DNA from 3 places in the Pseudomonas sp. PvP027 genome. Region 1 is predicted to be linked to each of the others. Evidence: predicted binding sites of a transcription regulator. Region 1 holds the regulator's gene; each other region holds the start of a gene.
The links. Region 1 encodes FliA, which starts transcription of late flagellar genes. Its sites were predicted from a motif close to CTAAAGTTTNNNNNNNNNNNGCCGNTAA; they were not measured.
Positions count from the first base shown of each region.

Region 2: JOE33_RS02625 (methyl-accepting chemotaxis protein) is a predicted target of FliA. The motif match lies at 5,521-5,548, and genes of this name have one in related genera.
Region 3: JOE33_RS09780 (methyl-accepting chemotaxis protein) is a predicted target of FliA. The motif match lies at 4,496-4,523, and genes of this name have one in related genera.

Region 1 is NZ_JAFIBK010000001.1:5,161,279-5,169,336, reverse strand. It holds gene JOE33_RS22520 (chemotaxis protein CheA) at 1-211, opposite strand, end outside; gene JOE33_RS22515 (protein phosphatase CheZ) at 245-1,030, opposite strand; gene JOE33_RS22510 (chemotaxis response regulator CheY) at 1,050-1,424, opposite strand; gene fliA (RNA polymerase sigma factor FliA) at 1,681-2,421, opposite strand; gene fleN (flagellar synthesis regulator FleN) at 2,418-3,251, opposite strand; gene flhF (flagellar biosynthesis protein FlhF) at 3,367-4,695, opposite strand; gene flhA (flagellar biosynthesis protein FlhA) at 4,707-6,836, opposite strand; gene flhB (flagellar biosynthesis protein FlhB) at 7,170-8,058, opposite strand, start outside.
Region 2 is NZ_JAFIBK010000001.1:704,428-712,485, reverse strand. It holds gene JOE33_RS02645 (SDR family oxidoreductase) at 1-856, opposite strand, end outside; gene JOE33_RS02640 (helix-turn-helix domain-containing protein) at 1,002-1,409, shown strand; gene mrdA (penicillin-binding protein 2) at 1,548-3,437, shown strand; gene poxB (ubiquinone-dependent pyruvate dehydrogenase) at 3,595-5,313, shown strand; gene JOE33_RS02625 (methyl-accepting chemotaxis protein) at 5,683-7,644, shown strand.
Region 3 is NZ_JAFIBK010000001.1:2,337,407-2,345,464, reverse strand. It holds gene JOE33_RS09795 (sugar transporter) at 191-1,399, shown strand; gene pcsA (phosphatidylcholine synthase) at 1,466-2,185, opposite strand; gene JOE33_RS09785 (alkaline phosphatase D family protein) at 2,273-4,285, opposite strand; gene JOE33_RS09780 (methyl-accepting chemotaxis protein) at 4,544-6,184, shown strand; gene JOE33_RS09775 (GNAT family N-acetyltransferase) at 6,193-6,630, opposite strand; gene JOE33_RS09770 (diguanylate cyclase) at 6,712-7,905, opposite strand.

The sequences.
Region 1 (8,058 bases):
CGGCGATGTGGCAGCACTCCACCAGCTCATGGAGCTGGAGGAAGCCGGCGCCCCCTTTTACAGTGTGAAAACCGCGAAAAATTGCATTGAGCAGATCAGCATCATCCGGTCGGCTTTCCAGCTCGACCAATTGCTCTGACAACTGCTCCAGAATTTCGCCGGCCTCTACCAGAAAATCCTGAAGGATTTCTTCATCGGCGCCGAAGCTCATGGGGTGCTCCCTAAAATTAACCGTCAACAGACCTTAGAAGCCGAGGCTCGATAGCAGATCGTCTACATCATCCTGTCCGGATACGACGTCTTCACGTTTATCGGCATGAATCTGCGGACCTTCACCCTGAGCGAGATGTTTTTTAGGATCTTTTTCAGCGAGGATGGATTCTTCGTCATGTTCGATGCCTGCGAAGCGATCGACATGGCTGGCCATGAGCACCAGTTTGAGCAGATTGCTCTCGACCTCGGTGACCAGTTGTGTCACGCGCTTGATGACCTGACCGGTAAGGTCCTGGTAATCCTGGGCGAGCAGAATGTCGTTGAGATGTGCGGAAACCTGATGGGTCTCCTTTTCGGTACGCGTCAAAAAACCATCGACCCGCTTGGCCAGCTCGCGGAACTCTTCGGCACCGATTTCGCGGCGCATGAAACGTCCCCAGTCGTCGCTCAACGCCTTGGCGTCGGAACTCAGGCCGTTCATGACCGGCGTGCTTTCCTCCACCAGGTCCATGGTGCGGTTGGCCGCATTCTCGGTCAGCCTCACCACATACGACAGGCGTTCGGTAGCATCCGTGATCTGCGACACCTCCTCGGCCTGAGGCATGTGCGGATCAATGTGAAAGTTCACGATTGCACTGTGCAGCTCACGAGTCAGCTTGCCCACTTCCTGATAAAGGCCGCGGTCGCGTGTCTGGTTGAGTTCGTGGATCAGTTGCACAGCGTCGCCGAAACGACCTTTTTCAAGGCTGGTGACAAGTTCCTGCGCGTGTCTCTTTAAGGTCGACTCAAAGTCGGCCATCGAATCATTGTTATCCATAGCGCCCTCGCGGCTTGCATCAGCTATTGACGCGTTCAAAGATCTTGTCGATCTTGTCTTTCAGGGCTTGGGCGGTGAATGGCTTGACTACATAACCGTTCACCCCGGCCTGGGCAGCTTCAATGATCTGCTCACGCTTGGCTTCGGCAGTGACCATCAGCACGGGAAGGCTCTTGAGGCGTTCGTCCTTGCGGACTTCGCGCAGCAGATCGATACCGGACATGCCAGGCATGTTCCAGTCCGTCACCAGAAAGTCAAAGGCACCGCTCTGCAGCATCGGCAATGCGGTCAGACCATCATCCGCTTCCGATGTGTTGGTAAACCCCAGATCACGCAAAAGGTTCTTGATGATCCGCCGCATCGTTGAGAAGTCATCAACGATGAGGATTTTCATGTTCTTGTCCAATTCGACCTCCAAGCAGTCTTTAACGCGTTCAGCACCTGAACACGCTGTTCACTCAATACTGGCACAGCACACCCCCGGCTGTACGAAACGACGACGGGCTTGGCACAACAACAGGCAAGGACCTGAGAAACAAGCCCATCAAGGCAATGCCTGACAGGCTTCCGACGGGTCCATCCTGTTACCACGTAACGCTCTGCACAGCCGGCTTGCAGTCAACGCGCGGCCATAGACCGCACGTTGCCTGTCAACGCGCTCGCCACTCCCCCAAACGCCCTCGCAAACGAGCTGCGCACTGGCTGTGTAACTGACTGACCCGAGATTCGCTGACCCCAAGAACCTCTCCGATTTCCTTGAGGTTCAGCTCTTCGTCGTAGTACAGCGCCAACACCAGACGCTCGCGCTCTGGCAGATTGGCAATTGCATCGGCCAACGCAGCCTGGAAGCGCTCGTCTTCCAGGTCGCGCGACGGCTCAAGCGAACCGCTTGCGCCATCCTCGTGCAGCCCTTCATGATCGCCGTCCTGCAGCAGGTCGTCGAAACTGAAGAGGCGGCTGCCCAAGGTGTCATTCAAAATCCCGTAGTAATCATCGAGACTCAACTGGAGTTCGGCCGCAACCTCGTGATCTTTAGCGTCACGGCCGGTTTTAGCTTCAATTGCCCGAATTGCGTCACTGACCATGCGCGTATTGCGGTGTACCGAGCGTGGCGCCCAGTCACCCTTGCGCACTTCATCGAGCATCGCACCACGGATGCGAATACCGGCATAGGTCTCGAAACTCGCGCCCTTGGTGGAATCATACTTGGTGGAGACTTCAAGCAGGCCGATCATACCGGCCTGGATCAGATCCTCGACCTGTACGCTGGCCGGCAGGCGCGCCAGCAGATGATAAGCGATACGCTTGACCAAAGGCGCATAGCGCTCGATCAACTCGTATTGCGAATTACGGGACGCCTTGCTGTACATCTGGTAGCCGCTCGCAGTCATTGCACAGGCCCTGCACTGGTCTGGTGAACGAGTCGCTCAACGAAGAACTCGAGATGACCCCGCGGGTTGGCTGGCAACGGCCAGGTATCAACCTTCTGGGCAATGGCCTTGAAGGCCAGTGCACATTTGGAACGCGGGAATGCTTCGTAAACGGCGCGCTGTTTCTGTACCGCCTTGCGTACGCATTCGTCGTACGGCACGGCACCTACATACTGAAGCGCAACATCGAGAAAACGATCCGTCACTTTGGTCAGCTTGGCGAACAGGTTGCGCCCTTCCTGCGGGCTCTGTGCCATGTTGGCCAGCACCCGGAAGCGGTTCATGCCGTAGTCGCGATTGAGCAGTTTGATCAGGGCGTAGGCATCGGTGATCGACGTGGGCTCGTCGCACACTACCAGCAGCACTTCCTGAGCGGCGCGCACGAAGCTGACCACCGACTCGCCGATACCGGCGGCCGTATCGATCACCAGCACATCGAGGTTGTCGCCAATCTCGCTGAACGCCTGGATCAGGCCGGCATGCTGGGCGGGCGAAAGATGCACCATGCTCTGGGTGCCGGAAGCAGCGGGTACGATTCGAACCCCGCCCGGCCCCTGCAGCAGCACGTCGCGCAACTCACAACGCCCCTCGATGACATCGGCAAGTGTGCGTTTGGGCGTCAGCCCAAGCAGCACGTCGACATTGGCCAGACCCAGATCGGCGTCCAGCAGCATGACGCGACGGCCAAGCTCGGCGAGGGCCAGTGAAAGGTTCACTGACACGTTAGTCTTACCGACGCCACCTTTGCCACCGGTCACAGCGATAACCTGTACGGGATGCATGCTGCCCATGTTATTTCTTTACCTTGTCTTGCGTAGACCGAAACCACATCGAGGGCTGCACATGCGCAAATGAACACTGCATGGCAGACCGTTGACGCAGGGACATTCCAATAATATCCATCACTTAACCCACTCTCTTGCCAGGGGTGTGATAGAGGTCAGCAAACATATCAGCCATTGCTTCTTCGCTAGGCTCGTCCTGCATCTGCACACTCACAGCGCGGCTTACCAACTGATGACGACGCGGAGTATGCAGGTCATCAGGAATGCGTGGTCCGTCCGTGAGGTAGGCCACAGGTAGTTCGTGACTGATCGCCAGGCTCAGGACTTCACCAAGGCTGGCAGTTTCATCAAGCTTGGTCAGAATGCATCCGGCCAGGCCACAACGCTTGTAACTGTGATACGCGGCCGTCAGCACCTGCTTCTGGCTGGTGGTTGCCAGTACCAGATAGTTGCGCGACTTGATGCCGCGACCGGCGAGGCTTTCCAGCTGCATGCGCAGCGCAGGATCACTGGCCTGCAGCCCGGCGGTATCAATCAGCACCACGCGCTTGCGCAGCAGCGGTTCCAGCGCCTGAACCAGAGACTGGCCGGGATCGACATGGGTGACCGGAACGTTGAGGATGCGCCCAAGGGTCTTGAGCTGCTCCTGCGCGCCGATACGGAAACTGTCCATGCTGACCAGTGCGATATTCTGCGGACCGTACTTCAACACGTAACGTGCTGCCAGTTTGGCCAGGGTGGTGGTCTTGCCCATGCCGGCAGGACCGACCATCGCAATCACACCGCCCTCTTCCAGCGGCTCGACTTCCGGTACGGCGATCATGCGTGCCAGGTGCGCCAGCAGCATGCGCCAGGCCTGACGAGGCTCGTCAATCTCCGGAATCATCGACAACAAGTCGCGTGACAGCGGGCCGGACAGGCCGACACGCTGCAGACGACGCCACAGGTTGGCCTGCTGCGGACGAGTGCCCTGCAACTGGTTCCACGCCAGCGAGCCGAGCTGGACTTCCAGCAGCTCACGCAGGCCATTCAATTCGGAGCGCATCGAGTCATAGGCGCGCTGGCCAACGGCAGGCTCGGCGGCCTGCGGCGGTGCGTAAGCAAATGGACGCGGCGGCTCTTCGAGTGTCGGTTCGATGTGCGTATCGGCAGGGTTGACCGGCTTGCCGGAAAACAGCTGCAGGTTGATCGATGCGTCGCTGTCGCTGCGATTGTTCAATTCGGCCTGGGCGGAGACGATGCGCGACTGGGTCTTGCGCAGCTCGTCTTCCAGTTCCATGTTCGGCACACGCGGTGCCAGGGCGGACAGCTTGTAATCCAGAGCAGCAGTCAGCTCTACGCCACCAGCAATGCGCCGGTTACCGATGATGGCCGCTTCCGCGCCCAGCTCATCACGAACCAGCTTCATGGCTTGACGCATATCGGCGGCGAAAAATCGCTTAACTTGCATGACTCACTACCTCAGCCGTTCGGCCCGACAGTCGCTACGATGGTTACTTGCTTGTTGTCCGGAATTTCCTGATACGCCAGAACATGCATGTTCGGTACAGCCAATCGTCCAAATCGTGACAGCATGGCCCGGACAGGCCCTGCTACCAGAAGAATTACCGGCATCCCTTGCATCTCCTGACGCTGGGCGGCCTCAATCAACGAACGCTGGAGCTTCTCAGCCATGCTTGGCTCAAGAAGAACGCCTTCTTCCTGACCCTGACCAGCCTTCTGCAAACTATTGAGCAATATCTGTTCCAACCTTGGCTCCAGAGTGATAACAGGCAGCTCCGGCTCAACGCCTACAATGCTTTGGACGATTGCGCGGCTCAGACCCACTCGCACTGCGGCCACCAAAGCGGCGGTATCTTGACTCTTCCCGACGTTGTTGGCGATAGCCTCTGCAATGCTGCGAATATCCCGCACAGGTACGTGCTCAGCCAGCAGCGCCTGCAGCACGTTGAGCAGAGAGGACAGCGACAGCACGCCAGGCACCAGCTCTTCAGCCAGCTTGGGCGAGCTTTTGGCCAGCAATTGCATCAATTGCTGGACTTCCTCATGACCAATCAGCTCATGCGAATGCTTGTAGAGAATCTGGTTCAAGTGGGTTGCCACTACGGTACTGGCATCGACCACGGTGTAACCCAGCGACTGCGCCTGACTGCGCTGGCTGATTTCGATCCACACGGCTTCCAGACCAAACGCCGGGTCTCTGGCGGTGATGCCGTTCAGGGTACCGAAGACCTGACCGGGGTTGATCGCCAGTTCGCGATCCGGGTAGATCTCGGCCTCGGCCAGAATCACGCCCATCAGCGTCAGGCGGTAGGCGCTGGGTGCCAGATCGAGGTTGTCGCGAATGTGCACAGTGGGCATCAGGAAGCCGAGTTCTTGCGAGAGCTTCTTGCGCACACCCTTGATACGCGCCAGCAACTGACCACCCTGATTGCGATCCACCAGCGGAATCAGGCGATAACCCACTTCCAGGCCGATGATATCGATGGGCGTCACGTCATCCCAACCCAACTCCTTGGAGTCCTGAGCGCGGGTCGGCGAAGGCAGCAGGTCCTGTTGACGCTGCACTTCGGCCAGCGCCTGGACTTTCACCTGGTTTTCTTTCTTCCAGAGAAGATACGCGCCGCCTGCAGCCACCAGGCCGAGGCTGATGAAGGAGAAGTGCGGCATGCCCGGCACCAGTCCCATCACGATCATGATCGCGGCCGAAACCGCCAGTGCCTTCGGCGAGGCGAACATCTGACGATTGATCAGTTTGCCCATCTCTTCCGAACCGGAAGCACGGGTCACCATGATCGCTGCGGCGGTGGACAACAGCAGTGATGGCAATTGCGCCACCAAACCGTCACCAATGGTCAGCAGGGTGTAAACGCGGCCTGCATCGGCGAAGGTCATGTTGTGTTGCAGGATACCGACCAGCATGCCGCCAATCAGGTTGATGAACAGAATCAGCAGACCGGCAATCGCATCGCCGCGCACGAATTTACTGGCACCGTCCATGGAACCGTAGAACTCGGCTTCCTGGGCGACTTCGGCACGGCGGCGCTTGGCTTCCGGCTGATCGATGAGGCCGGCGTTGAGGTCGGCGTCGATCGCCATCTGTTTGCCGGGCATTGCGTCGAGGGTGAAGCGCGCGCTCACCTCGGAAATACGGCCGGCACCCTTGGTGATTACCACGAAGTTGATGATCATCAGAATCGCGAACACCACGATACCGACGACGTAGTTACCACCGATCACCACTTCACCGAAGGCCTGAATCACTTTGCCTGCAGCGGCGTGGCCGTCCTGACCGTGAAGCATGACCACCCGAGTGGAAGCGACGTTAAGCGCCAGACGCAGCAACGTGGCTACCAGGAGAATGGTCGGAAATACCGAGAAGTCCAGCGGCCGCAGGGCGTACACGCACACCAGCAGCACGACGATGGACAGTGCGATGTTGAACGTGAAGAACACGTCCAGCAGGAACGGTGGCATAGGCAACATCATCATTGCCATCATGACCAGCAACAACAACGGAACGCCCAACTGACCACGGCCGAGGCCGGTGATATTGCTGCGTGCGCTACTGAGTAATTGAGAGCGATCCACTGATTCGTTACCTGCGCACTAGATCAAAACATTGACGCCGATGGCGACCTGTAACGACCCTGTTGCAAAAAGCTGTCCAACTTTTACAAAGCCAGTGGCGGCAAGGCTTTAGAGACGGAGGTAACGTAAAACCGGTGTGCTGAGCACAGTCAGAAATCTGCTCGTTTACCTGAGCAAAAGCGGACGCGGAGCGTCCGGAACGGCGTGCCCACGCGGAGCATGGGCACGATAGGTGTCTTCATGAACACCTGGTTCCTCACGCTCCAGCGTGGGAATGCCGTGGATGACGCTCTGCGTCACAAATCTGCGCCGCACCACACGCCCAGGTGCGGGCTACGCATCGCGCTGCAGGTCGGGAGGGATCTTGATGTCGCCCAGAGGGTCGGGGCGCTTGCCCTGACCGGCGCGGAACTGGCGGATCTGGTAGACGTAGGCCAGCACCTGGGCAACTGCCAGATACAGGCCGGCGGGGATTTCCTGATCAAGCTCGGTGCTGTAGTAGATAGAGCGCGCCAGTGCTGCGGACTCCAGAATCAGGATTTCGTTATGCGCGCCGATTTCGCGAATTTTCAGCGCGACCAGATCAGTGCCCTTGGCCAGCAGCATCGGCGCCCCGCCCTGCTCGGGATCGTATTTGAGGGCAACGGCGAAGTGGGTCGGGTTGGTGATGATCACGTCGGCCTCGGGAACCGAGGCCATCATGCGCCGCTGGGACATTTCACGCTGCAACTGGCGAATGCGCTGCTTGATCTCCGGGCTGCCCTCGCTGTTCTTGTGCTCGTCGCGCACTTCCTGCTTGGTCATCAGCAGCTTCTTGTGCGCTTCATACAACACGAACGGCACATCCGCCGCCGCGATGAATATCAGGCCACACGCCATCCAGAAGCTGCTCCAGCCCACCACCATCAGGCTGTGGATCATGGCCTGCTCGAGCGGCTCGTGAGCAATCGCGACCAGGTCCTTGCGCTCATTGTTCAGAACCACCAGCGCCACTGCCAGAATGATCAGGAATTTTCCGAAGGACTTGAGCAACTCAACCAGCGCATGCGGCGAGAACATGCGCTTGAGCCCTGCCGCCGGGTTCATGCGGCTGAACTTGGGCATCAACGATTTGGTTGCGAACAGCCAGCCGCCGAGCATGATCGGCCCCACCAGTGCGGCAACCAGCATGGCGATCAGGAACGGCAGGACCACTATCAGCGCGTGCATACCGGAACTGAGC
Region 2 (8,058 bases), 4.5 Mb from region 1:
AGCCTTTCAGGGTCTCGGCGATGGTTGCAGAGAGTGGCGTGGTCGGGCGGCCTATCAGCGCGCTCAGCTGGCGACTGTCATCGAACAAGGCGCCCTTGGCAGCGGCTGCATCGGAATCGGCCAACAACTGTGCCACGAAATCCGGCAGGCCTGCCTGGACGAGCGCGGCTTCGAACTCGGCTTGTGGCAGGTTGACGTAAGGCAGGGACTTGCCGCTCTGTGTCGATAGCTGCGCCGCAAATTCGGACAGCGTGTAGGACTCGTCGCCTGCCAGTTCATACACGCTACCGGCCTGTGTCGTTTCCGACGTCAGCAGCACAGCGGCCGCCTCGGCGTAATCCAGGCGCGAAGCAGAGCTGATACGGCCCTCTTCGGCACAGCCCATTACCGCACCATGGGCCAGCGCGCCGGGAATGCCTGAGGTGTAGTTCTCGGTGTACCAGCCATTACGCAGCAAGGCGAACGGTAAACCGCTGGCGCGCAGGTACTCTTCTGTTTCGCGGTGCTCCCTGGCCAGGCTTAATGCCGAGGTGTCGGCGTGCAGAACACTGGTGTAGGCCAGCAGTGCGACCCCGGCGCGTTTGGCCGCATCGATCACCGCCTTGTGCTGGGGCAGACGCTGACCCACTTCGCTGGAAGAAATCAGCAGTACTTTGTCGGCGCCGGCAAATGCGCTGTCCAGTGTTGCCGGCTGTGAATAGTCGGCGTGACGAACCTGAATACCCTGCCTGGACAGATCAGCGGCCTTTTCCGGACTGCGCACGGCTGCGACGATTTGCGAAGCCGGTACGCGGCTGAGCAATTGTTCTATGACGAGGCGGCCAAGCTGGCCGGTGGCACCGGTGACAACGATCATGGAATGATTCCTTGAATCAGGTTGAAAGGAAGCGCCAGCATAGTCATGATGCTTACCTTTAGTAAGTACGTACAAAAAGGTAAGTGTCGTGAGTGAATCCGCTTCGCAATCAAGCGCCTCGCAACCAAGTGTTACGCAGGCAGGCCTGCAGCCGGAAACGGCCGAGACGCTGTTGGCGCTGGTTCGTCAGGGCCAGGTGCTGGCCACTGATTGTCCTTCGCGGGTGGTGCTCAATCACGTCTGCAGCCGTTGGGGCGTGCTGGTGCTGGTCGTGTTGCGGGGTGGCATGCATCGCTTCAGCGAAGTACGTCGCAAGATCGGCGGGGTGAGCGAGAAGATGCTCGCACAGACCCTTCAGCATCTGGAGCATGACGGTTTTGTCAGCCGCAAGTCGTTGCCAGTGGTGCCCCCGCATGTTCAATACCGGTTGACCCCGATGGGCGAAGAGGTCGCCTTGCAGGTTGAAACCCTCGTCACCTGGATCGAGACCAATCTGCCGCGCATCATGCAGGCCCGCGAAGCGTCGAATACGCTGCACACCCCGCCCGAATGAGCCTTTTCTGACAGATTTTTCATCCTGCGATTGTCGGCTTGATCGCCTGCAATCAGCCGCTTCTTGGTATGGTGCGCGCCGAAATCTTTATATACACGTTCAGTTGCGCCGTTTGCCCTTCACCGAGAAGCTGTAGAAATGCCCAATCCAATTCCCCTGAAAGACCACGAAAAAGAGACGCGGCTGGTCAATCAGCGTCTGATTGCCTGCGCAGTGCTGGTTGGCCTGCTGGCTGCCTGTCTGGTCGCGCGCATGTATTTCCTGCAAGTTACCGAGTTCGACTACCACTCGACCATTTCCGAAAACAACCGTGTTCACGTACTGCCGATCCCGCCCGAGCGCGGTTTGATCTTTGACCGCAATGGCGAAGTGCTTGCCGACAATCGTCCCAGTTTCAACCTGACCCTGACCCGTGAGCGCGCAGGCGACTGGCACAAGGTGATCGATGAGCTGATGACCCTGCTGGAGCTGCCCGATGAAGACCGGATTCTGTTCGACAAGGAACTGAAGCAGGTTCGCCACCCGTTCGAACCGGCTACATTGCTTTACGAACTCACCGAAGAACAGATCGCAACGCTGGCGGTCAATCAGTACCTGCTGCCGGGCGTAGACGTGGCGGCGCAGTTCGTTCGTCATTATCCGTTGGGCGCCCATTTCGCTCACTCGATCGGCTACGTCGGGCGTATCAACGAAAAGGAAGCGGCCCATCTCGATAACGAGTATCGCGGCACGCAATCCATCGGCAAGACCGGCGTCGAGCGCTTCTACGAGTCCGAGCTGCACGGCCACGTAGGCTACGAAGAAGTCGAGACCAATGCCCAGGGTCGCGTGCTGCGCGTGCTGAAACACACTGACCCGGTGCCGGGCAAGAACATCACCCTAACGCTGGACGCGCACCTGCAGGCCGCGGCGGAAAACGCGCTGGGTGATCGACGCGGCTCGGTGGTTGCATTGGACCCCGAAACCGGCGACGTGCTGGCGATGGTCAGTAAACCCAGCTTCGACCCCAACCTGTTCGTTACTGGCATCAGCTTTAAACAATATGCCGCGCTGCGCGATTCCATCGACCGGCCACTGTTCAACCGCGTGCTGCGCGGCCTCTATGCGCCGGGCTCGACGGTCAAGCCGGAAGTGGCGATTGCCGGGCTCGACAGTGGCGTGATGACGGCCTCGACAAAGGTCTTCGACCCTGGCTATTTCCAGTTGCCGGACTTCGACCACAAATACCGCAACTGGAACCACAGTGGCGATGGCTGGGTGGACATGGACACGGCGATCATGCGTTCCAATGACACCTATTTCTACACGGTGGCGCACAAGCTCGGCATCGACCGTCTGCACGACTACATGACTATGTTCGGCATCGGCCAGAAGGTCTCACTGGATATGTTCGAGGAGTCTGCAGGGCTGATGCCGTCCCGCGAATGGAAGCGGGCCACGCGTCGACAGGCTTGGTTCCCCGGCGAAACGGTGATTCTCGGCATTGGTCAGGGCTATATGCAGGTCACGCCGTTGCAACTGGCTCAGGCCACTTCACTGATTGCCAGCAAGGGTGTCTGGCATCGACCGCATCTGGCGATGGAAGTCGGTGATAAAGCGCCTGTCGACGAGCATCCGATGCCCAACATCGTGCTGCGCGATCCCAATGAATGGAATCAGGTCAATACCGGCATGCAGATGGTCATGCACGACCCGCGCGGCATTGCGCGGGACGCGGCCAAGGGCGCTCAGTACCGCATCGCCGGCAAAAGTGGTACGGCACAGGTGGTGGCGATCAAGCAGGGCGAGCGCTACAACCGCCTGAAGACCCTCGAGCGTAATCGCGACAACGCCTTGTTCGTTGGTTTCGCGCCTGCCGACCATCCCAAGATCGTCGTGTCGGTGACCATCGAGAACGGCGAGGCGGGTGGCCGGGTGGCAGGTCCTGTAGTGCGGGAGATTCTCGATGCCTGGCTGCTGGACAGCGACGGCAAGCTCAAGCCGGAGTACGCCACCCCCGTCAAGGCGCCGGGCAACCCCCACGCCTGATCAGCCTTTTTAAAGCGCTGGCCTAATGACCGAGCCCTGAACAGGGCTCAGGTTTTCTGAACTGTCGAGAATGCATCGGGTCGACCACAACAGGCGTGGCAGAGCGCTGCGCGCGTTTTACCGTACTCATTATCATTGCCTCGACAAGGAACCCCGCATGTCCAAGACCATTGCCGACCATCTCGCGCAAACCCTCGCAGCGGCAGGTGTTTCCCACATCTGGGGGGTGTCCGGTGACAGCCTCAACGGCCTGACCGACAGCCTGGAACGCACCGATTCGATTCGCTGGATGCACACCCGTCATGAAGAAGTCGCAGCCTTTGCTGCCGGTGCCCAGGCGGCGTCCAGCGGCAAACTGGCGGTCTGCGCCGGCAGCTGCGGACCGGGCAACCTGCACCTGATCAACGGCCTGTACGACTGCCACCGCAACCGGGTGCCGGTACTGGCAATTGCTGCGCACATTCCGTCTTCGGAAATCGGTCTGGATTACTTTCAGGAAACCCATCCGCAGGAGCTGTTCAAAGAGTGCAGCCACTTCGTCGAACTGGTCAGTAACCCAGAGCAGTTCCCGCGAGTGCTGGAGCGTGCCATGCGTGCCGCGATCAGCCAGAAAGGTGTTGCGGTGATTGTCTTGCCGGGCGACGTTGCGCTCAGCGATGCGCCGGATGTGGCGGCAAAATGGATCGAGGCCACTGCGCCCAACGTGGTGCCTGCCGAAAACGACCTGCAGTCGATGGCTGAAATGCTCAACGATTCCAAAGCCGTCACACTCCTGTGCGGTGCGGGTTGTGAAGGTGCTCACAAGCAGGTTCTGGCATTGGCGGATACGCTGGGCGCGCCGATCGTTCATGCATTGCGCGGCAAGCAGCACGTCGAATACGACAACCCGTTCGACGTCGGAATGACCGGCCTGATCGGTTTCAGCTCCGGCTACCACGCCATGCTGTCCTGCGACACGCTGGTGATTCTGGGCAGCAGCTTTCCGTATCGGAATTTCTACCCTGAAAAAGCCAACATCATCCAGATCGACCTCGATCCGACCCAGCTTGGTCGCCGTACGCCGGTGGCGCTGGGTCTGGTCGGCGGTGTGCGGGAAACCCTCGATGCGCTTCAGCCTAAACTGAAGCCGCATACCGATCGCCGTTTCCTCGACAAGGCCCTGAAACACTACGCCAAAGCCCGTGAAGAACTGGACGAGCTGGCCACCCCGACGCCGGATGGCACGCCGATTCACCCGCAGTACCTGACTCGACTGGTCGACGAGCAGGCCGATGCCGATGCGATCTTTACCGTCGACGTCGGTACGCCGACGCTGTGGGCTGCGCGCTACCTGCACATGAACGGCAAGCGCAGTCTGCTTGGCTCGTTCAACCACGGCTCGATGGCCAACGCCTTGCCACAAGCTTTAGGGGCCAAGGCTGAACATCCGGATCGTCAGGTTGTAGCCCTGTGTGGCGACGGCGGCCTGTCCATGTTGCTGGGGGACCTGCTGAGCATCCGTCAGTTGAACCTGCCCATCAAGATGGTGGTGTTCAACAACAGCTCGCTGGGCTTTGTCGACATGGAAATGAAAGCCAGCGGCTACGTGCCGCACGGCACTGATCTGCATGAAACCAACTTCGCCGGTATTGCCTTGGGCGCAGGCATTCTGGGCCTGCGCGTCGAGAACGCTGAAGAGCTGCCCGCCGCCTTGCGCAAGGCGTTCGATCATCCCGGTCCGGTGCTGATCGACGTCGTCACGGCCAAGCAGGAACTGGGCATCCCACCGAAAATCAAGCTGGCCCAGGCCAAGGGCTTCAGCCTGTACATGATGCGCGCGATCATGAGCGGGCGCGGCAGTGAAGTGCTGGAACTGGCGAAAACCAACCTGCGTTAATACATTATAAAAACTGATGGGTTGAATAGAAAAAGTTGCAACTTCTATCCGCCGAGATTGTCGCCACTGTTGCAGGTGACAATCTCGGCGTCTTTACATCGCTCTTTTCATAATGACTGCTCAAGGCGGTCATTATTTGTGGATCCAAACTTCTCACACCTTTTACTCATTGAGTTCGCTGTTTGAATTAACAAATTCAAATAGTGGGTAAAGCTTCTGTGCCCACAGCCGAGACAGTGGTACGGAAGCAAGACCGGCTACGGCAGGCTGATTACCGAACAGTCCCTGGCGACAAAAAAACGTCGACGCTACAGAACGTTACGCCCTGGATAGTCTTTATAGAAAAGTCTGCACGTCATGAGGTCTGCAATGCTTAGAAATGCTCCTTTGAGTATGAAACTGCTGCTTATTTTAATATTTCCCCTGTTTGGCTTTCTGGCCTTCGCAGGTCTGTTCGTGGCTGACAAAAGCGAAAATCTCGGTGACATGAGGCGCGCAGTGACGGCCAGCAGTGCCGCACAGAAGCTGAGTGACGTCGTCACCACTCTCCAGCGCGAGCGCGGGGCCAGCGGCGTGTTTTTGGGCAGCGGCGGCAAGTCCATGCAGGACAAACTGAAGACGTTTCGTCAGGAAACCGACAACGCGATAAGCGAGATGCGCGCTCAGTCGACTGACGGCATTCCCGGCCCGGAAAAGGTCAACCGTGCGTTCGAGGACCTGATCGCCCTGCGCCTCAAGGTCGATACACTCGGGATCAACAGCACAGAATCCGGCACGCGTTTTACTGACATTATCAAAACCCTCATCGGCTTCTCCTATTCACTGGAATCGAGCATCGAGGATCCGGAAATACTGCGCGGCCTGAGTTCGCTCAATCAGTTCGTGGATATGAAGGAGCGTGCCGGTCGCGAACGTGTATTGCTCGGCCTGGCATTCAACCAGAACCGTTTCGACGCCGCACTGTTATCACGCTTCAGTCGCAACCTGGGCGAGTTCTCCGGTTACTTCGAAGCGTTCCAGCGCTGGTCGCCGGAAGCCTTCAAAACCAAACTCAATGCCGTTCTGCAGCAACCAGGATCGCTCGAAGTGGCGCGCTTGCAGCGTCTGGGCTTCGATACTCCGCTGGGTGACCCGCTCAACGTCAAGCCGGAAGACTGGTTCAACCTCTCTACCGCACGTATCGACATGATGGCCAATGTAGAAGCAGAACTTGGCCAGAACGTCGTCGGCCTGGCAACGGATGCGCGCAGCTCCGCTCAGAGCAGCCTGTACGTGGCGGTTGCCACTGTCGTTCTGATGCTGATCGTAGTGTTGTGGCTGGCGTCGGTGATCATCCGCAACATCAAGGTCGCGGTTGTCGATGTGAACCGCACTTTGATGGCACTTTCCACCCGCGACCTGACCGCCCGGACCCGTTATGTCGGCAAGGACGAGTTCGGCGAGATCTCGCGCAATCTGGACAACATGGCGCATCAGATCAGTGAGGTCATCAGTGAAATCGGCAGCGCCACGGCGCAGGTTGCCACCGCCGCCGAGCAGTCTTCCGCTGTGGCGTTGCAAACCAGTCAGAACGTGGCGCAACAACGCCAGGGCACTGATCAGGTCGCCACTGCCATCAGCGAAATGAGTGCCACGGTAAAGGATGTCGCGCGCAGCACCACCGACGCGGCCGAGATGTCACAGCGCGTCAACAACAGCACCGTGCAGGGCAAGACCGAAATCGACAACACCATCGGCCTGATTCAGGGGCTCTCGGTGCAGGCTGAAGAGACTTCACGGATCATTGACGAGCTCAAGGGCGAGAGCAACTCGATCTCCTCGGTGCTCGATGTCATTCGTGGCGTCGCCGACCAGACCAACCTGCTGGCGCTCAACGCAGCCATCGAGGCTGCTCGTGCCGGCGAGCAGGGGCGTGGTTTCGCGGTGGTTGCCGACGAAGTGCGCAATCTGGCCAAGAAGACTCAGGACTCTACCGTCAGCATCCAGAAAATGATCGCCAACCTGCAGTCCGGCTCGGAACGCGCAGCAGCGTCGATGCAGGAAACCCTGGGCAAGGCGCAGGAGGGTGCCAGCAATGTCGTACGCGCTGGTGAACTGCTGGAAGAGATCGCCGAAGGCATCGCGACCATCAGCGACCGCAACATCCAGGTCGCTTCTGCCGCGGAAGAGCAGAGTCTGGTTGCCGAAGAGATTCATCGCAACGTCGATGACATCAACTCGCTGGTCATCCAGGTCAGTGCCGGTGCCGAGCAGACCGCCGTCACCAGCCGCGAACTGGCGCGTCTGGCTGAGCAGCAGCAGGGTCTGGTGGGCCGCTTCAAGGTGAGCTGACAGTCAGTTGCTCGTGTGTTGTGAAAGGCCTGGGAGCGAAAGCTTTCAGGCCTTTTTGTTGGTCCCCGGATACTGTCGTGCCGCGGTAACTGATCACCCTTGATAGCCTGTCAGTCATGACCCTTCAGTCACCTATTCATGTAACCCCACGTTCCGCTTACGATTATGTAGTGACTAAAAATAATCACTACATAATTGTTGACGCACCCCATTTGCCCTTGCATTATGCAGCTGTCTCCCTGATCGGGAGCGCTGCAAAAGGTGTGATGAACAGGCTCGGCAAGCCGTCGAGATGTTCCCGGATGTAGGCTGCCCACAAGGCAGATTGATGGAGCTGAACTGGCATTTGTCGTCGATAAGGGCGAGAAGCTGGCGAAATGTCCTCATGATGCTTGTAATGGATCGATTACCGAT
Region 3 (8,058 bases), 2.8 Mb from region 1:
CTGGCTTCACTCCCCATATCCACAATAATCCACTGTGCACACTGCGCCCGATCCGGAAGGTCGAGCGGAGCGTTTTTGCGTTGGTTTTTCAGTGGGGCGGGCCGCGGTTTTCATACAGGTGTCAGGCGTGCGTGTGCACGCGTGGCGGTCGGCCTTCGGGTCGGAACTTTTTTTCAGGGCGTTGTGATTCTTGATAACTTCACCTCCAAACGAGCAGGCAGGTAGCTGGCTTGGCGTATTCGCGCTGGCCTTGGCGGCCTTCATTTTCAATACCACCGAGTTCGTGCCGATCGGTCTGCTGAGTAACATCGGTCAGAGCTTCGAGATGACCCCGGCCCAGGTCGGGTTGATGCTCACGATCTATGCCTGGGTCGTGTCGCTGATGTCGTTGCCGATGATGCTGGCGACGCGCAACATCGAGCGCCGCAAGTTGCTGGTGTTCGTGTTCGGCCTGTTTGTGGTCAGCCACGTCCTCTCCGCGATCGCCCCCAGCTTCGCGATCCTGCTGGTGAGTCGGGTCGGTATCGCGTTTGCACATGCGGTGTTCTGGTCGGTCACCGCGTCGCTGGCCGTGCGCATCGCGCCGCCCGGCAAGCAGGTTCAGGCACTGGGCCTGCTGGCGACCGGTACTTCGCTGGCCATGGTGTTGGGTATTCCGCTGGGCCGCGTGCTGGGTGAAGCCCTGGGCTGGCGGACCACCTTTCTTGGCATCGCCGGCATCGCTGCGCTGGTAGTCTTCCTGCTGGTTCGCGCGCTGCCTTTGCTGCCCAGTCAGAACTCCGGCTCGTTGCGCAGCCTGCCGATCCTGTTCAAGCGCCCGCGGCTGATGGCGATCTATCTGCTGACTGCCATCGTGGTGACCGCTCATTTCACCGCCTACAGCTACATCGAACCGTTCACACAGACCGTGTCACAGCTCAGCGGCGAAATGACCACAATTCTGCTGCTGGTCTTTGGCGGTGCCGGGATCATGGGCTCGATCATCTTCAGCCTGTTCAGCGACCGCTTCCCGAACGGGCTGTTGATCACCGCCATTGGTACGCTGACCCTTTGCCTGCTGATGCTCTTGCCGCTCTCCGGCGATGCTACGACGCTCGGCACGCTGACCATTATCTGGGGCATGGCGATCATGTGCTTCGGCCTGACCTTGCAGGCGCGCGTGCTGTCGCTGGCACCTGATGCGACCGATGTGGCGATGGCGCTGTTCTCGGGCATCTTCAATATCGGGATTGGCGGCGGCGCGCTGCTCGGCAGCGTCGTCAGCAGCCATCTCGGGGTTGCCAATGTCGGTATCGTCGGCGGCCTGCTGGCCTTGGGCGGGTTGGGACTGTGCTGCTTTACGACGCATTACTTCGGCAAGGTCCGGCCTGCTGCCGAGATGCAGGCCGAAAGCAAATAAGGCGCGCATAAAAAAGCTCGCTGACCGCGCAATGCGTTCAGCGAGCTTTTTGCTCAGACTTGAGGGTCAGGCTTTAAGCCGGCCCAGCCACTCCAGCGACGTTCTCCAGATACAAATCCCCAGGAAATACGCCGACATCGCCAGCCACAGCCCCATGACCACCGGGCCATTGTGCGGGTGATTGATGATCAGCAGTGCGCTGGACAGCAACCATACGGTGGTCACGGCGATGTTGATCGGCATGAAGCGGCGCACGCGAAACGGGTGCAGGAACTTCATGCGGGTCATGGTCAGCAGCGCCAGGGCGATGATGGTGATGAACGTCAGCCATGGCGCCGGTGACAGAATGTACAGGCACAGTGCAACGACGTTCCAGGCGGCGGGGAAGCCCTGAAAGTAGTTGTCCTTGCTTTTCATGTCGACGTTGCAGAAGCAGAACAGCGACGAAACCAGAATGACCGAGATGCTCAGCAGCAGCGTGTAATCCGGCACCGGTATATAGCGGTAGATGAACAGTGCCGGGATGAACACGTAGGTCAGGTAGTCGATGACCAGATCCAGTACCGAGCCGTCGAAGTGCGGCAGTACCGACGTGGTGTTGACCTTGCGGGCCAGCGAGCCGTCGACTCCATCCACGATCAGGGCCGCGCCCAGCCACAACAGGCAGGCTTTGGGTTCGTTGTTGAACAAGGCAATGGTCGCCAGGAACGCAAGGACTACGCCGGTGGCAGTGAAGCCATGCGCCCCCCATGCGTTGAGTCTGGCTATGCGTTGATTGGTTATCACGGGGGCGCTCTCCAGGAAATAATGCTTGCCAGGGTGTGCCGCAAACCTGACCGGTAGCAACTATCGACCCGGCAATTGCCGATAAGTTTAGCGGTGACTATCCCTTGTTTCCCGGTTGTTTTCCAGAAAGCCACGCTCTTCGTCTGATCGCTGGTCTCTGTATTCTTCCGGTTTGACGAAACAGGTAGGCGAGTCACCGTTGGCATTGAGTTGGTTGATCAGGGTCGGCTGGCCCTGTTCATTGAACAGTACCTGCCCGACACCTGCCGAGTTCCATAAGCGTTCACCGGCCTTGCTGTGCTCGGGCGTGCGCGGAACAACCTTCATCAGGCGGCGCTTGGTGAACCAGTTAAGAGGTGAGCGGGGAGAGTATAACCAGCGATTCAGCCGATCAAAAGTGTCGAGTAGACGACGGGGGAATTCATTTTTGATGCCACTGCTGGTGATTTGCCAGATATGAGGCCCGCCGCTGCGCTGGCGAATCAGGATTTCGTAGACGAACGAGTAATGCACATCGCCCGACAGGATGACGTAATTGCCCGGGGTTCTGGAATGACGAAAGATGTTCAGAATCACGTTGGCGGCACCACGGTGCGCCATCCAGTTCTCCGCATCGACCAGCAACGGGTAGCCACACCAGCTGAATATACGTTGTATCGCCTCGATCAACTTGACGCCGAACACGGGGGCAGGTGAGACGATAATCGCCGATTTATGGTCGATCAGCTCCTGTTGCAACTCACTGAGCGCTTCCCAGTCCAGCAGCCCGGACGGGTGATTGAAATTCGACTCGCTGCGCCAGCGCCGGGTGCGGGTATCCAGTACCACCAGTGCCGGGCTGGTCGGTAGCACGTAATGCCATTGCTGAAACTTCAACAACTGATCAATCAGCTGATCCTGAGCCTGGCTGTCCAGCCAGTTGTCGTTCGACACGGCCTCGGTGCTCAGTGCATGAGCCTGTTTGACCAGCCCGTTGAGCGCATCCGGGTTATTGCCCCAGCCCTGGCAAAGCAGATAGGCGAGCAGGGCGTTACCAATGATGCGTTTGGAGAATGGATGGCCGTAAGCCGTTTGCTCCCAGTTCGCGGACAGGTTCCAGTCATCGGTGATGTCGTGGTCGTCAAAAATCATCATGCAAGGCAGATGCGCCATCGCCCGTGCTACGCCGCTAAGGCCCTCGGTAAACGCCTCGACCAGATGCTGCTCCCTGGCGTAGCGCTCGACTTCCCCGTCTTCCAGTTGCGGCCTGCCAGGCTCGATCAGGGTCCAGGGCGTGGGTGACCAGACCAGCAGGTACATCGCCATGACTTCCGCCAGGGTAACCAGGTGGTTATCCGCTGTGCTGCTGGTGAATACCGGCTTGCTGGTGCCGCCGAAGAAGCGTTCGCGCAGCGTGTCGTTGCTTTTCAGGGCCGGTAGCAGGTCGGCACGCTGGTAATAGCTGGCCGGATGCGCATAAAGACGCGGGCTGTCATCGACGATGGCACCGTCGAGTCGCTCGTCAAACAAACCCAGCCGTTCGATCAACACATGGATGGCGCGCAGCATAGGCCCGGCGACATCGTCGGCGTAAATCTGATCGCCGCTCATCATCAACAGCGCAGGGCGTTGCAGCGGCTCCTTGATATCGGCCAGCAGGCGGTCCACGCAGAGTAGACCTTCGGCCGCGCTGTGGTGCGGCTTGCGGCACGAGCCATGCAGCAGGTGATCAATGCTGCTGCGCACCACGAAGTTCGGGTAGCGGTTGCCCTCATACAGCAGGTGCGGCGCCCACTCGCCAATGCCGCCTTCGCCTTCCACCTGCAGGTCGTAATCGATCCAGGTGTCACGGGGCAGTTCGGTTTTCAGTTGCAGGTCGATCAGGTGAATGAACGCATGGCGCCCGACTGCGATGACCTGACACTGCCGGTCGTCGAGTACGTAATCATTGAAGTCCGCGGAGGGGGCATCAGTGGCGGCATGACGCAGGCGCAGTGTCAGACTCAGCGGACGGGACCCCACCAGCCATAACACCAGGCGGTCGGCCTCCTGACGGCGCAACAGCGGGCCGGCAAGGATGGACGGCAGCGAAGTGAGGTGTTCGACGGAAGAAGGGGACATCCTGACTCATGGCTCTGGCGGGACACAGGCGGGGATGTTAACGCAACAGGTCTTGAAAGTTCTTGTTACACCGCGCCAGCGCTTGTTTCCAGACATTGCAGACACTGCGAAACGGTCCGCTCAACCGTGCTCATATGAAGACTTTGTTAACCGTCTGCAGAGTGCTTTGAAAATGCCGATATACACCTATGCAGAGGGCCTCTGAATTCCATAAAGTTTTATGGCGTTATGCCATATTTGCTCATTAGGGTTTCAGCTATGAAATGGTTTTACAACGCAAGGCTGTCCGCCAAGCTTTTCATGTCTTTTGCGCTGTGCGCGCTTTTCACCCTCGGGGTGGGCGTAACAGGTAGTCGTGGCATCAGTGCGCTGTCCAGCAGCCTCGATAACGTGTTTACCAACAGCCTGCTGTCAGTTACAAAAACCGGCGAGGTGAAGGCCTCGGTCATTGCTCAGAACCGTGATCTCTATCGTTTATTGGCCGCCACTGCGGGCAATGCGCCGCAAAGCGTCAAGGACGATATTGTTGCCAGCATGACCGTTAACAGGACTCAAGCTGAAAAAAGCTACGCTGCCTATAGGGCTACGCCGCTTGACGATGACGAGCGCGCTGCAGGTGACCAGATGGACAGAGACTGGCCGGGCTATCAGGCACTCATCGATCAGGCCAGGAGCGTTGCCTTGTCCGGGGATGTTGCAGGGGCCAGAGCGATCATCGACGGCGATGTACGCAGCGGCTACCTGAAGCTCATGGATCAACTGACCACCATCGTCAACTCCAATAATCGTCAGGCGGGCGAGGCGGCTGTAGCTTCTGACCAGACACAGGACTCCGCGCAACGAAATCTTTACATCGGTATAGGGTTGTCATTCTTTGCCGCGTTTGTGATGGGCCTGTTCATCAGTCGCGCCATCAGCACGCCAATCAACACCGCGGTGATCAATGCCCGGCGAATCGCCAGCGGTGACCTGACCCTGCCGATTGCCAGTCAATATCACGACGAAGCGGGCATGATGCTGGTTGCTCTGAGCGATATGCAGGACAACCTGAAAAGCACAATCGGGCAAATATCCAGCGCTGCGGACCAGTTGGCTTCGGCGGCTGAAGAGCTGAATGCCGTGACTGAGGAAAGCAGTCGAGGTCTGATACGTCAGAACGATGAGATTCAGCAGGCCGCTACGGCTGTGAACGAGATGACCGCTGCGGTCGAAGAGGTCGCGCGTAACGCGATGTCAACGTCGGAAGCGTCCCGACAGACCAGCACCGACGCGGCTGCCGGTCGTGATCAGGCCCGCGATGCCGTGAATGCGATCAATACTGTCAGTGCCGAGATCAGCAGTTCGACCACCATGGTCGAAGAACTCGCCGGGCGCGTCCGTGAGATCGGGCAGGTGCTGGACGTGATCCGTGGTATCGCCGAGCAGACCAACCTGCTGGCCCTCAATGCCGCCATCGAGGCCGCGCGTGCAGGTGAGCAGGGTCGCGGCTTTGCTGTGGTGGCGGATGAAGTGCGTGCGCTGGCCGCTCGAACCCAGGCCTCCACCGGCGAAATCGAAACCATGATCGGCAGTGTCCAGGCCAGTGCCGATCAGGCTGTGCGGGCCATGGGTAACAGCCGCACTCTGGCCAGCAACACGCAAACCCTTGCTCAGGCCACAGGTCAGTCGCTGGAGCGCATTGCGCAAAGCATTGCCGAGATCAACGACCGCAATATGTTGATTGCGACGGCCTCGGAAGAGCAGTCCCATGTTGCGCGCGAGGTGGATCGCAACCTGGTCAACATCCAGGACCTCTCCACCCAGACCGCTGCCGGTGCGCACCAGGCCAGTGCGTCAAGCCAGGAGCTGTCGCGTTTGGCCATTTCCTTCAACGACCTGGTAGGCAAGTTCAAGGTCTGACGCAAGCGTCAGGCTGTTGTGTTTGGCAGGCGCTTCTGGAAAAAGAAGCGCTTGTTGCCAGGCGGATAGTCGTCAATCTGGCCGAACTCGGTGTAACCGTGGCGACGATAGAAATCAGGAGCCTGGAAGTCGAAGGTATCCAGCCAGATTCCGGTGCAGCCTTTTTCAACCGCCAGATCTTCGGCCATCTGCATCAAACGCGAGCCCATGCCTTGCCCACGGGCTTGTTCGGGCACGACCAAAAGCTCAATGAACAGCCACTCATAAAGAATGCGAGCGTGCAGGCCACCGAGGACTTCCCGGGTCTGGTCATCGCGAATGAACATCGCCACTTTCTCGGACTTGCCGTCGCCCGCCTGCTCGGCATTGAAACGTTTCAGTGGTTCCAGAATCGCCAGACGATCTTCTTCCGTAGGGTTGGTATTGACGTCAATGTGAATGCTCATGCGATGGCTCCCAGCCTTGGTATGCGCCGAGATTAAAGTGGCAGCGGCGCGGCGTAAAGCAGGATCCAGCGGTGTGTTATTTCACGCGAAGCACACGCAATTACGTCCGGCGCGCTTGGCTGCGTAGAGGGCATTGTCCGCCGCGCCAATCAGGTTCTCGGCACTGGTCAGAGGCGCCGTCGCACACGCCACGCCGAGGCTGATGGTGACCAGCGCGTTTTCACCCAGCACCGGGTGCGGCAACTTGAGCTCGGCAACGGCGTTCTGCAGGGCCCCGGCCACTTCTCTGGCCTGCACGGCATTGCCGATCATCAGCACCAGCACCTCTTCGCCGCCGAACCGGAACGCCACAGCGCCATGCGCATGCGCGCTTTGCTGGACTTTCTGACAGAGCAGTCTGAGGCAGGTATCCCCTTGCGGATGCCCGTAGTTGTCGTTGTAGGATTTGAAGTGGTCGATATCCAGCAGGATGATGGCCACGTTCGCTGGCTCATTGCGAGCGTGTTCCCAGACGGAGGTCATCACTTCGTCCTGGTAGCGTCGGTTGAACAGCCGGGTCAACCCATCGGTACGCGCGAACTCCACCAATTGCACTTGGAGCAGGCGTCCGCGAAGCGCAAACAGGTAGCTCATGCGGCCTGCCCGCTCCAGAAAGTAGGAGGCCATCAGCAGCAGTGCCACTGTCGAAACGAACAACACGGCGTTGGCCTGCCAGATCACAAAGTCGGCGAAGTTGGCAATGTAGGTGGTCGCCAGCTGGATGATCAGCATGCAGGACATGGCGACAGCGGCATGGCGCAACGGTAATTGCTGGATCATGGTGCAGTAGACCATGATCAACAGCATGCCGAGTTGATAAAAGATTTGATAAGGGCTGTTGCTGTGAATCATGACCAGCAGTGGCATGAGCGAGCACATTACCGTGGCGAATGCAGCGATCGTTTCAATCGCCCAGCGCGTGGAAACGCGTTGAGCCAGCATCAACAGCGCGATAAACATCGGCGTTATCAGGCACAGCCGGCCCACTGCTACGTAGAAAAATACATCACGCAGTATCAACCAGTCGCTTATCAGGAACAGGTTGTAGATCAGACTGCCGCCAATCCCTACCGCCGTCAGGAATTCGCGTCGTGGCAGCCGGGTTTCTTCCTGGTAGCGTTGCTCGAGAACACGGCTGAAGCGTAACGAGCCAACACCTGAAGTGATCGTCTGCTCGACCTCGGCAAGGAGTTGCGCATCTTCAAGGTTGGGACGTTCAAGGGCAGAAACAAGCATGTGACACCGGTACATTAACATCGAGAGACATAGGACATCATGGATGATGTCTTAGTGCTATCAATGTATCGTGTGACCAACCCAAAGTCGACCGGTGGTGCCGGCTGACTGTATGAGTAAGGCTTCAACCTTCGTCCTGCCCCTTGGGTCATC